DNA from 3 places in the Labrenzia sp. C1B70 genome. Region 1 is predicted to be linked to each of the others. Evidence: predicted binding sites of a transcription regulator. Region 1 holds the regulator's gene; each other region holds the start of a gene.
What was found. The regulator PhoB, encoded in region 1, activates phosphate uptake and scavenging genes when phosphate is short. The targets are predictions, from matches to a motif close to TGTCATNNANCTGTCAT.

Region 2: phnC (phosphonate ABC transporter ATP-binding protein) is a predicted target of PhoB. The motif match lies at 2,347-2,363, and genes of this name have one in related genera.
Region 3: Q666_RS40015 (DUF1045 domain-containing protein) is a predicted target of PhoB. The motif match lies at 2,434-2,450, and genes of this name have one in related genera.

The regions. Positions count from the first base shown of each region.
Region 1 is NZ_AXCE01000062.1:494,265-498,378, reverse strand. It holds gene Q666_RS63170 (GcrA family cell cycle regulator) at 345-881, shown strand; gene phoB (phosphate regulon transcriptional regulator PhoB) at 1,208-1,909, opposite strand; gene phoU (phosphate signaling complex protein PhoU) at 1,990-2,685, opposite strand; gene pstB (phosphate ABC transporter ATP-binding protein PstB) at 2,717-3,478, opposite strand; gene pstA (phosphate ABC transporter permease PstA) at 3,526-4,114, opposite strand, start outside.
Region 2 is NZ_AXCE01000024.1:14,407-18,520, forward strand. It holds gene phnE (phosphonate ABC transporter, permease protein PhnE) at 1-259, opposite strand, end outside; gene phnD (phosphonate ABC transporter substrate-binding protein) at 442-1,356, opposite strand; gene phnC (phosphonate ABC transporter ATP-binding protein) at 1,415-2,248, opposite strand; gene Q666_RS53760 (DapH/DapD/GlmU-related protein) at 2,648-3,274, shown strand; gene Q666_RS53765 (helix-turn-helix transcriptional regulator) at 3,362-3,931, shown strand; gene Q666_RS53770 (HD domain-containing protein) at 3,981-4,114, shown strand, end outside.
Region 3 is NZ_AXCE01000004.1:374,530-378,643, reverse strand. It holds gene Q666_RS40030 (alpha-D-ribose 1-methylphosphonate 5-phosphate C-P-lyase PhnJ) at 1-897, shown strand, start outside; gene phnK (phosphonate C-P lyase system protein PhnK) at 894-1,682, shown strand; gene phnL (phosphonate C-P lyase system protein PhnL) at 1,691-2,395, shown strand; gene Q666_RS40015 (DUF1045 domain-containing protein) at 2,541-3,290, shown strand; gene Q666_RS40010 (alpha-D-ribose 1-methylphosphonate 5-triphosphate diphosphatase) at 3,287-4,114, shown strand, end outside.

The DNA.
Region 1 (4,114 bases):
GTGCCGCCCCGATGAGGCGGCACGCAGCGGCTTTCTTATACACTGCCGGTACCATGCACTGTCAATGGAAATGGCGCACAAGACATTTCATGTGCCGCGGAGGGCGGATTTCATAAAATTCTCAATGACCTCGCCATAATTGGGGAAAAGTCGTTTCATCCCCAACTGGTTTGGGTCGAGTGGTTGCCTGACAAATTAACGTTATTGTAACCTCTCAGCAATCAGACACGAGATCTCGTGAGGCAAATCACCAAGAGGCACTAGATCTGCCAGCATTAAGCGTGCTTGCGCATGCTTAACACGGGGTTAATGGCCGCAGGACGGTCAAACTAAAGGGTGCGGCAATGAGTTGGACAAACGAACGAGTTGAGCTTCTCAAAAAGCTTTGGGGCGACGGCTTGAGCGCAAGCCAGATCGCAGGCGAACTGGGTGGTGTTACCCGTAACGCCGTGATCGGCAAGGTGCACCGCCTTGGCCTGTCCGGCCGCGCCAAGTCCACCTCTTCAAGCGCTAAGCCACGCCGGCCGCGCACCGCAGCTCCTGCAACCGGTGCAGCGCCGAAGAAACCGACGACGTCACATCCGCAGTCGATCGGCGCAACGGCCCTGAAAGCAGACATCTCGCCGGCTCCAGTGGTGGCTGCCAAGCCACGCGTAGAGCCGATTGCAGAACTTGTTCCGATCTCGCAGCGGGCTACCATCCTGACGCTGACCGAGCGGACCTGCAAATGGCCGATTGGCGACCCGGCGACCGACGACTTCTACTTCTGCGGCCGCCAGTCCGATGCCGGCGTCCCCTACTGCGCTCATCACTGCAAGATCGCGTATCAGCCGGTCGCCGACCGCCGCCGCGATCGCAAGACGATGGCTCAGGCAGGCTGATAGCCTCGCACCTAACCAATTCATGACAAAGCCCGCCGATTTGGCGGGCTTTTTTTGTTTGGGCCTTCCTTTGACCAGATGCCCGACCCCGAACAGTGACCTCCCATGGCTTGTTCTCGGCACCGCTCCATGCCGTTTCCGTTCCATCAAAACAAACCTTGTTTGACCGCTCCGCCACGACAGGGACCGCAGGATCAGCCCCGACACCGACACAACTGATGGGGTGGTCGCAGAAGAGAACCTTGCTCCGCGAAAGGCACATAACCGCTGAGAAACAAAAAGCCCGCTTGAAAGCGGGCTCCTTAATTCCATTCTGCAAGTTGCCCTCAGGCAGTGGCAGAGGTGAACTGGTCATTGAAGGCATATCCGGCACCACGGACGGTACGGATAGGATCCTTTGCCTTGCCCTTGTTCAGAGCCTTGCGCAAGCGACCGACGTGAACATCGACAGTGCGTTCATCCACGTAGACATCGTGACCCCAGACCCCATCCAGCAGTTGTTCGCGGGAGAAGACACGGCCAGGCGATGTCATCAGGAATTCCAGCAGGCGGAATTCCGTCGGCCCCAAGTGTATTTCCTTGGTGTTGCGACGAACACGGTGCGTTTCGCGATCCAGTTCGATGTCGCCGGACCGCAACATGCTGGACACCACTTCCGGGCTTGCCCGGCGCAGGATGGCGCGCACGCGGGCCATCAATTCCGGTACCGAGAAGGGCTTGACCACGTAGTCGTCGGCACCGGTCGACAGGCCGCGGATGCGCTCTGCTTCCTCACCGCGTGCCGTCAGCATGATGACCGGCAGGCGCTCGGTATCCTCGCGCGCCCGCAGGCGGCGGCACAGTTCAATTCCGGACAGGCCCGGCAGCATCCAGTCGAGCAGCAACAGATCCGGCAGGCTTTCCCGCAGGCGGATTTCCGCCTCGTCACCCCGGACACAGGACTCGACCGAGTACCCTTCCGCTTCCAAATTGTATCTCAATAGAAGGCTGAGCGGTTCTTCGTCTTCAACGATGAGCACCTTCGGCATACATCTCGCTCCAATTACCGCAACCGGCGCCGAAGCGCCGGCCGTTAAGATCTTCTGCAAATCCGACGATTACCGGCGGGTCAGACCGCGCCTGTTTCGTCGACCTTTGCCCGGTCTTCCGGCAAACGCTCGCCAGTGACCATGTAGTAGACGTTCTCGGCGATGTTCGTCGCGTGATCGCCGATGCGCTCGATGTTCTTTGCGCAGAACAAGAGATGGACGCACTGTGTAATGACCCGCGGGTCTTCCATCATGTAGGTCAGGAGTTCGCGAAAGATCGACGTGTAGATCGCGTCGACCTCGGCGTCGGCTTCCTGAACCCGGCGGGCGGCTTCCGCATCCTTGCGGGCGTAGGCATCCAACACCTGCTTGAGCTGCGAAAGAGCGAGTTCCGTCATGTGCTCCACACCGATCGCGAGCTTCTTGGATTGCAAGTCGCTGTCGATGGCGATGACGCGCTTGGCAACGTTCTTGGCAAGATCGCCAACACGCTCCAGGTCATTGGCAATGCGCGTTGCGGCGGTGATTTCACGCAGGTCCTGCCCCATCGGCTGGCGGCGGACGATCAGCTCGATCAGCTTCACTTCAAGTTCGTTGTAAAGGCTGTCCAGACGGACATCGCCCTTGATCGTCGCCTTGGCAAGCTCCAGATCCTGCGACACCAGCGCGGACACCGCATCGGCGAAAGCCTTTTCGGCAATACCACCCATTTCGGCAACCTTGCCGGCCATGGCCGTCAGTTCGTCATCGTAAGCCGAGACTGTATGTTCAGACATCCTGTGTCCCCTTCAGAAACCTAAAAAATGCTTAGCCGAAGCGGCCCGTAATATAGTCCTGCGTACGCTTGTCCTTCGGATTGGTAAAGATGTCCTCCGTCAGACCTTCCTCCACCAGAACACCCAGGTGGAAGAACGCGGTACGCTGAGACACACGGGCAGCCTGCTGCATCGAGTGGGTCACGATCACGATGGTGAAGTTTTCCCGCAGTTCGTCGATCAGCTCTTCCACCTTCGCGGTCGCGATGGGGTCAAGCGCCGAGCACGGTTCGTCCATCAGGATCACTTCCGGGCTGACGGCAATGGCACGGGCAATGCACAGACGCTGCTGCTGACCGCCCGACATGCCGGTGCCCGGCTCGTCCAGACGGTTCTTGACTTCTTCCCAAAGCCCGGCCTTCTGCAGGCTGGAGGCAACGATTTCATCAAGCTCGGACTTGTTGCGGGCCAGACCATGGATTCGCGGACCGTACGCAATGTTGTCGTAGATCGACTTGGGAAACGGGTTCGGCTTCTGGAAAACCATGCCGACCTTGGCGCGCAGCTGTACGGGATCGACCTTGGGATCGTAGATGTCCTCACCGTCGATCTTGATCGACCCTTCCACACGGCAGATGTCGATGGTGTCGTTCATGCGGTTGATCGTCCGCAGGAACGTCGACTTGCCACACCCGGACGGACCGATGAAGGCAGTCACGGACCGCGGCTGAATCTCGATGTCCACGTCCTTGATGGCGTGGGTATCGCCATAATAGACCTGCACCTTGTTCGCGGAAATTTTGCTGTCGGTCATGGTTTTCGCCTGTTCAAAATTCGGCATCTCGTTCATCGGAGCAATCCTTACCAGCGGCGTTCAAACCTGCGGCGCAGGATGATAGCGATAATGTTCATGGTCATGAGGAAGACCAGCAGCACGATGATCCCGCCCCAAGCGCGTTCATAGAAAGCCGGGTCGGCGCGTTTCGCCCACTCGTAGATCTGGGCCGGCATGGCCGAGTTCGGAGAGAAGAAACCGGCAGCCACACCGTCCGGGAAATTGGAGGCGATGAAACCGACCATCCCGATCAGCAGCAGCGGAGCGGTTTCCCCAAGCGCCTGTGCCAGACCGATAATCGTGCCGGTCAGAATGCCAGGCATTGCCAGCGGCAGGACATGGTGGAAGATCGACTGCATCTTGGAGGCGCCAATGCCAAGGGCCGCATCGCGGATGCTCGGCGGAACGGCCTTCAAGGAGGCGCGGGTGGAGATGATGATCGTCGGAAGTGTCATCAACGTCAGCACCAGACCACCGACCAGTGGTGCGGATTGCGGCAGATGCATGAACTGGATGAACACCGCCAGACCGAGAATACCGAACACGATGGAGGGAACGGCGGCCAGGTTGGAGATATTCACCTCGATCAGATCGGTGAACTTGTTCTGCGGAGCG
Region 2 (4,114 bases), on a different contig from region 1:
AGGTTTCCAGCATGGCCGGAACGAACTGCAGCATCAGCGAGAAAAAGGCCGGGCCGGCTTCAAAGGCTTCAACGACGATCTCGCCCGGATAGTCGAAGAACTTGGAAAGACCCTGAATAAATCCGCCGGAATTCATCGAATTGGATTTCGAATAACCGGAGACCAGAACCGCTACGACCAGCAGCAACCCTATCAACGAATAGAGCTGGCGGCGTTTGCGCATGGACAGGATTTCCTGCTCGAGTGCGGCAACAGCCATTGTTTGGGACCTTTACTTGATGCTCACTTCATCCGAAGCGGGGTGGCTTAGCTGGATCAACCCTTCGAAACCTGGCGATCCTGGCCCTGTGGAGCCACTTCTGGCGGAAAGTCGATTCCGCTGGCCGATACTTGAGAAAACGCGGGCCGGAGACCGGCCCGCGCGGAGATCGGAAATTCCGATTACTCGCTCTTTGCCTTGCGGGCAGCGACGATGGATTCGTAAGCCGCATGGGTGATCGGTTCGAAGCCGCGTGCTTCACCGGCCATCACGCCGTAACCACATTCCTTGTCTTCCTTGACGAGGTTGGCCATCAGCTCGGTCATCTTTGCCTTGATGTCGTCCGGCAGCTTCTTGGACAGGACAACCGGGCCTTCCGGGATCACCGGCGAACGCCAGATTTCCTTGATCTCGGTCATGTCGACCAGACCCGCATCGGTTGCCTTGCGCAGAGCGCCGGAATTGTAGCCGTCTTCCCATTCGCCAAGACCGTCAGCCCAGGTCACGCCGCCGGCAATGTCGCCGTTGAATACGGCAACGATGGTCTGCTCGTGACCACCGGTGAAGACGACGTCGGAGAAATACTCACCCGGCTTCATGGAGTAGCCGAGTTTCGGGATTTCGATGGACGGGATCAGGTAACCGGACGTGGAGTTCGGGTCACCAAAGCCGAAGGTCTTGCCCTTCATGTCTTCCAGGGAGTTGATCTCGCTGTCGACGCGGGCAAAACCGATGGAGTAGTAGCCGTAGCTGCCGTCGTTGTTGACCTTGACCAGAACCGGCTCAACGGCTTCCGGGTCGGTCAGGAAGACTTTTGCGTAGCCGGAAGCACCGAGCCAGGCCATGTCGAGGTTACCGCCGAGCAGGCCTTCGATAACGCCGTTGTAGTCTGCCGGAGCAAACAGCTTTGTCGGAACGCCGAGCAGTTCCTCGGTCTTTTCGCGCAGGCATTCGTTGGCACGCAGACGGTCGGAAGCATTTTCACCGCCGAGCAGGCCGATACGGAATTCCGTGATTTCCGCTGCACCGGCAACAGAAGCGTTCAGAGCGATCATGCTGACGGCAGCAAGCGCAGCAACTTTAGCAACGAGTTTCATTTGGGACACTCCCCGAGAGTTCTCAATTTTGATGACGTTAAGCGGGTGCGCAGCCGGATCAGACCGCTGCTGCCGCCGGGGTCATCGCACCGGCGGATTCTCTGGAACCGGGCTGGCCGGCATCGATGGCGGTGGATGTCGCCGCCTCGTTAAAGCTCTCATCGGCACCGTAGATTTCGCGTGCGACGGCTGTGGTCAGCGCTTCCGGCGCCCCGTCGAACACGAGGAAACCGTCGCGCATGCCAATCACCCGGTCGCAATAGGTCCGGGCAGTGTCGAGCGTGTGCAGGTTGCAGATGACGATTTTGTTGTCGCGCTCGTGAATCTCACGCAGCGCATCCATGACGATCTTGGCATTCATCGGATCGAGCGAGGCAATCGGCTCGTCCGCCAGGATCATGTGCGGGTCCTGCATAAGAGCGCGGGCAATCGCAACACGCTGCTGCTGACCACCGGACAGCTCCTCGGCCCGCTTGGTGGCTTCCTGGGCAATGCCCAGTCTGTCGAGCGCACCAAGCGCGGAATTGACGTCTTCCTGGCTGAAGATGTTGAAGAGGCTCTTCAAGGTGCCGTGACCGTTGAGGCGCCCCAACATGACGTTGGTGACAACATCCAGGCGCGGCACCAGGTTGAACTGCTGGAACACCATGGCGCAGTCGCGCTGCCAGCGGCGCATCATGCCGCCTTTCAGGCTGAGAATGTCCCGGCCATCGAACAGGATCTGTCCGGCGCTGGCGGGGGTCAGCCGGTTGATCATGCGCAGCAAGGTTGACTTGCCGGCACCGGAGCGACCGATGATCCCGACCATCTGCGGTTTTTCGATATTAAAACTTACTTTGTTGACCGCGGTCCGAGACCCGAAGGTCTTGGTGACTTCCTGAAATTGAATCACGCGCCAGCCCTGTCCGTTGTGTTCGTCGTGCTGCGCGACAAGAGCCACCGGACCATTACAGAAAAATGACATTCCTTTGTCGGGGAGCCCAAAATTTTATGACAAATCAATGACATCCCTGCCTGAAGCATCGGCAGAACAACCATCGCCGGCGGGAATTCCGCTGCGCTCTCAGCGCTTTCCGGGCCCCCTCGGCGTCACACATGCCTGGCTGAAATTCACTCGGAAATCAGTGCTCAAATACAAGGCTTCTACCCGCCAAATGCCGTTTTCACCGCTGTGGATGCATGCAAAAAAAGTAACGGAAGTCACGCCAGTGTCATCAAAGCGTCACGACCGGTGCCAGCAACACGGCTACAAACCGTTTCCGCACTCCTTCCAACGCTATATGGAGCATCCATGTCCGCCCCGACCCAGAAGCCTTCCCTCACCGAAGCCCCGAACATTCATCCGGAGGCCAGGGTGCTGAATTGTGATCTCGGCATCTGGACCGAGGTTGGCGCACGCACGGAAATGCGCGAAAGCAGCATGGGGGACTATTCCTATATCGTGCAGGAAGGCGATGTCGTCTGGTCGACCATCGGCAAGTTCTGTTCAATCGCCCGTCGCGTCCGCATCAATCCGGGAAACCACGCAACCTGGCGCGCCTCCCAGCACCACTTCACCTACCGTGCTGCTGCCTATGACCTTGGCGAAGACGACGCGGATTTCTTCCAGTGGCGCAAGGACGACTGGGTCACCATTGGCCATGATGTGTGGATCGGCCACAACGTCACCGTGCTTGCCGGCGTCTCGATCGGCACCGGAGCTATTGTTGCAGCCGGGGCAGTCGTCTCCAAGGATGTCGCCCCTTACACCGTTGTTGGCGGTGTGGCCGCCAGGGAAATCAAACGGCGTTTCACCGAACATCAGGAACAGGCGCTGATCGATATCTCCTGGTGGGACTGGTCCCATGAAGAACTGAAGCAACGGCTGCCCGATTTTCGCAAGTTGTCGATCGACGCGTTCATCGAGAAGTATCGCTGATCCCGCAGATGGCGCGGACACCTGCTCAGGTGAACCGTGCTTCTTTTCCCGCTGCACAAAATTCCCGGGACGCGTTACACTTGCACCATGCAAACAGAAACCGCCGTTCTTGAAAGCAGTCTTGGACCGTCGCTGCGGCGCTGGCGCGTACTGAACCGGGTCAAGCAGGAAGCTCTGGCGTATGAACTCGGCGTCTCGCAGACGAGGATATCGCGCTGGGAGAGTGGCAAGTTGCAGCCGGACGACAGCAACAGGGCGAAGATCACCCGTCTGCTGAGGGCACGTCCGGAGAGCGCCGCCGACAAGGCCCTGCTTGATCTTGTCTCCCGGTCCGCAGTTCCCGTGCATCTGGTCTGCGACCTCACACACAGGCTGCTGGCCATATCCGTACCGCGTGCCTGCGAATGGCGCGCACCGGTGAGCGAGTTTCTGAACCGGCCCCTATGGCGTTTTGCGTCCGAAGGCATCCGGGCAACGGAGCACAGACTGACCGACTATGGCTGGTTCGAGCCGGATGCTCCGGACATTGTCTACCGAACGGAACACGTTGATTTTCCGGAAATGACCATCCCGGAGAGCACCATCCGGATTTCGCGCCTGCCGCTGTCAGACGGACGGTTTGCGCGGCTGGTCCGTGAAGAACAGGATGCCGCATAAATTATGCGGTAACTCGTCTGGCGCGGTGGCCCGCAATAATCTGGCCACCATGACAAAGACGCTCCCTTCCCTCGATCTTCCTGAAATTTCCCACACCAGACTGAGAGGCCTGCTGGACTTCCTTCAGGCTGCAGAGCAGCTGAAAGACACGCTTCGCTCGGGAACGACAACCGGCGGCAGGCC
Region 3 (4,114 bases), on a different contig from region 1:
GAATACAACTTCGCCTATCTGGACGAGCAGACCAAGCGCATGATCCGCCGGGCAATCCTGAAGGGCATCGCGATACCGGGTTACCAGGTGCCTTTCGCCTCGCGTGAAATGCCGATGCCTTATGGCTGGGGCACCGGCGGGGTGCAGGTCACGGCGGCAATTCTGGGCAAGGACGATTGCCTGAAGATGATCGACCAGGGCTCCGACGACACCACCAATGCGGTTTCCCTGCGCGGTTTCTTTGAAAAGACCGCCGGCGTGCGCACCACCTACGAGACGTCGGAGGCAAGCGTCATCCAGACCCGCCACCGGATTCCGGAAAAGGCCCTGCGCGAAGACCAGATCATTGTCTTCCAGGTGCCGATTCCCGAGCCCCTGCGTTTCCTGGAGCCACGCGAAACCGAGACTCGGAAGATGCATGCGCTCGAGGATTACGGCCTCATGCATGTGAAGCTTTACGAGGACATCGCCAAGAACGGCCATATCGCCACCACCTACGCCTATCCGGTGAAGGTCAACGACCGCTACGTGATGGATCCGTCGCCGACGCCGAAGTTCGACAACCCGAAGATCGACCAGATGGCGGCGCTTCAGCTTTACGGTGCCGGACGTGAGAAACGCATCTACGCCATTCCGCCCTACACCAAGGTGAAGAGCCTCGACTTCGAGGACTATCCTTTCGAGGTGCAGAAGTTCGACAAACCCTGCGGCCTGTGCGGCGCGGAGAATGTCTATCTCGACGAGGTGATCCTGGATGACAAGGGCGGGCGCATGTTCGTCTGCTCCGACAGCGACTATTGCGAGGAACGGCGCTCGGACGGCCATCTCGGCCCGATGGCGGCCGATCCGGCGGCACACCAGTTCGGCGCCACCCAGGCAGAGGAGACCGCCCGATGAACACCTTTCCCTCCGCGGACCCGCTGCTGCAGGTTCATAACGTCACCCGCTATTATGGCGACCGCATCGGCTGCGCCGATGTCTCCTTCGATCTCTGGCCCGGTGAGGTGCTTGCCATCGTCGGCGAAAGCGGCTCCGGCAAGACCACGTTGCTCAACTGCCTGTCGACACGTCTCGCGCCGACGGCGGGAGCCATCGAATACCGCATGCGCGACGGCACCATGCGCAACCTCTATCAGCTGACCGAGGCCGAGCGCCGCCTGCTGATGCGCACCGACTGGGGATTCGTGCACCAGAATGCTGCGGACGGCCTGCGCATGAACGTTTCCGCAGGTGCCAACGTCGGCGAAAGGCTGATGGCAGTTGGCGAGCGCCACTACGGCAACATCCGCTCCACCGCCGACGACTGGCTGGGACGGGTGGAAATCGACAGCGACCGGATCGATGACGATCCGCGCTCGTTCTCCGGCGGCATGCGCCAGCGCCTGCAGATCGCCCGCAACCTCGTCACGAGACCAAGGCTGGTCTTCATGGACGAGCCGACAGGCGGTCTGGACGTTTCCGTGCAGGCACGTCTTCTCGACCTCTTGCGCCGCCTGGTGGCCGATCTCGGACTTTCCGTGGTCATCGTCACCCACGACCTTGCGGTCGCCCGGCTGCTGTCGCACCGGATCATGGTGATGCGCCACGGCAACGTCATCGAAAGCGGCCTGACGGACCAGGTGCTCGACGATCCGCGCGAGCCCTATACCCAGCTGCTTGTTTCTTCCATTCTCCAGGTATGAGGACCGAAATGCCCGTACGCCTCTATCTCAACAACGTCGGCAAGTCCTTCACCATGCACCTGCAGGGCGGAACCGTCATTCCCGTGGTCGAGAAGGTCGAATTCTCAGTGAATTCCGGCGAATGTGTCGTCCTTGGCGGCCCCTCCGGTGCCGGCAAGAGTTCGATCCTCAAGATGATCTACGGCAACTACCGCTGTGACGAGGGTCAGATCCTGGTGACCGTCGGCGATGAAATCGTCAACATTGCCGGGGCCGAGCCGCGCAAGGTCCTGCGACTGCGTGAAGACACGATCGGCTATGTCAGCCAGTTCCTGCGCACCATCCCGCGTGTTTCGGCCGAAGACGTCGTCGCCGAGCCGCTTATCGCCCAGGGCACCAGCGAGGCAGAGGGCGTCGACAAGGCCCGCTCCCTGCTGTCGCGGCTGAATGTGCCCGAGCGCCTCTGGACCCTGCCGCCCGCCACGTTCTCCGGAGGCGAGCAGCAGCGCGTGAACATCGCCAGGGGGTTCATTGCCCATTATCCGATCCTGCTGCTGGACGAGCCAACCGCCTCTCTCGACGCTGCCAACCGGGCCGTGGTCGTCCGTCTGGTGGAAGAAAAGAAAACCCAGGGCGTTGCCATGGTGGGCATTCTTCACGACCAGGACGTCCGGGAGCAGATCGCCGACCGCATCATCGACGTGACCGGTTTCAGCGCGGAGGCAGCCGCCTGAACCACGAGATGAGGAAAGGCTTGAAGACGGGCGGAAACTGTCACAGAAAAGTCACCGCCCGCCTTTAGGTCACTCCCTCAGAAAGTTGAAGGATGTGGCCCTGCCACATCCGGCCAAACCACATTTCAAAATCGCGATTTTCTTCATGCGCTACGCCCTCTATTTCGCCGCCGATGCCGACGACCGCCTGATGCAGCTCGGAAATTCCTGGCTCGGGCGCGATCCCTTTTCCGGCACGGCCCTTCCGCAACCGGAGTTGCCCGGCATGACATCGGCACGCTTCCAGGAGTTGACGACCGACCCCCGGCGCTATGGATTTCACGGGACTTTGAAAGCCCCGTTTTCCCTCGCAGCCGATCAGACCGAGGCAGACCTGCTGGACGCCTGCGCAGCCTTTGCGGCAGAAATCGCCCCTTACGAGATAGAAGCGCTCGGCGTGAACAGGCTTGGCCGTTTTCTGGCACTGACCCCTGAGGCAGAAGAGCCGGCTCTGCGCGCCTTCGCCGGCCTGTGCGTGCGTCGCTTCGAGCCGTTCCGCGCACCACTGTCCGAGGCGGATCTTGAGCGCCGCCGCAAGAGCGGACTGTCGGAAAGGCATGACACCTATCTCGTCAGGTGGGGCTATCCCTATATCTTCGATGAATTCCGCTTCCACCTGACCCTTTCCAACAAACTGGAAGACGACACCGATATGGAGCGGATGGCAAATGCCGCCCAGGACCACTTTGCGGATGTCATCGGCAAGAAGCGGCTGTGCCGCCACGTTGCGCTCTACACCGAAGCCGAACGCGGCGCGCCTTTCCAGGTCCATACCGTCTTTCAGCTGACCGGCAGCGTCGCTCCCGCCGACGCGCTCAGCCAGGCCGAGCGTCTTTCCCAAGAGGAATCTGCATGAGCAAGCATCCCAAAGTCTTCAAGAATGCCAGTCTGGTTCTCGCAGGCGAAGTGTTCGACGGTTCCCTGACGGTCGATGATGCCGGTCTGATTTCCGGCATCGGGTCACCGACCGAGGTCGACGGGCATGATTGCGAAGGCGACTACCTGCTGCCAGGCCTGGTCGAACTGCACACCGACCACCTGGAAACCCACTATGCGCCACGTCCCAAGGTGCGCTGGAGCCCGGTTTCCGCCGTGCAGGCTCACGACGCCCAGATCGCGTGTTCCGGCATCACCACCGTGTTCGACGCGCTGCGCGTCGGCATGGATGAAGACGCGGACCTTGGTTATTCGGATATGCGCGCGCTTGCAGATGCCATTGAAACCGGCCAGCGGGAAAACCGTCTGCGTGCCGACCATTTCATCCACCTGCGCTGCGAGGTATCTGCACCCGACGTGCTCAGCGCCTTCAAGGTGTTCGAGGACGACGACAGCATCCGCCTGATCTCGCTGATGGACCACACCCCCGGTCAGCGCCAGTTCGTGTCGATGGATGCCTACAAGATCTATTATCAGGGCAAGAAGGGCTTCACCGACGCCCAGATGGACGACTTCATCCGCAAGCGCCAGGCGCGCGCCAGCAGTCTTGCTCCTGAAAACCGCAAGTATCTCTCGGCCATCGCCCAATCACGCGGCATCGCCATCGCCAGCCACGACGACGCCACCACCGCCCATGTGGAAGAGGCGATTTCACTGCAGACGAAAATCGCCGAGTTTCCAACCACGCTGGAAGCCGCCAAGGCTTCGCACGAAGCCGGTATGGCTGTTCTGATGGGGGCGCCG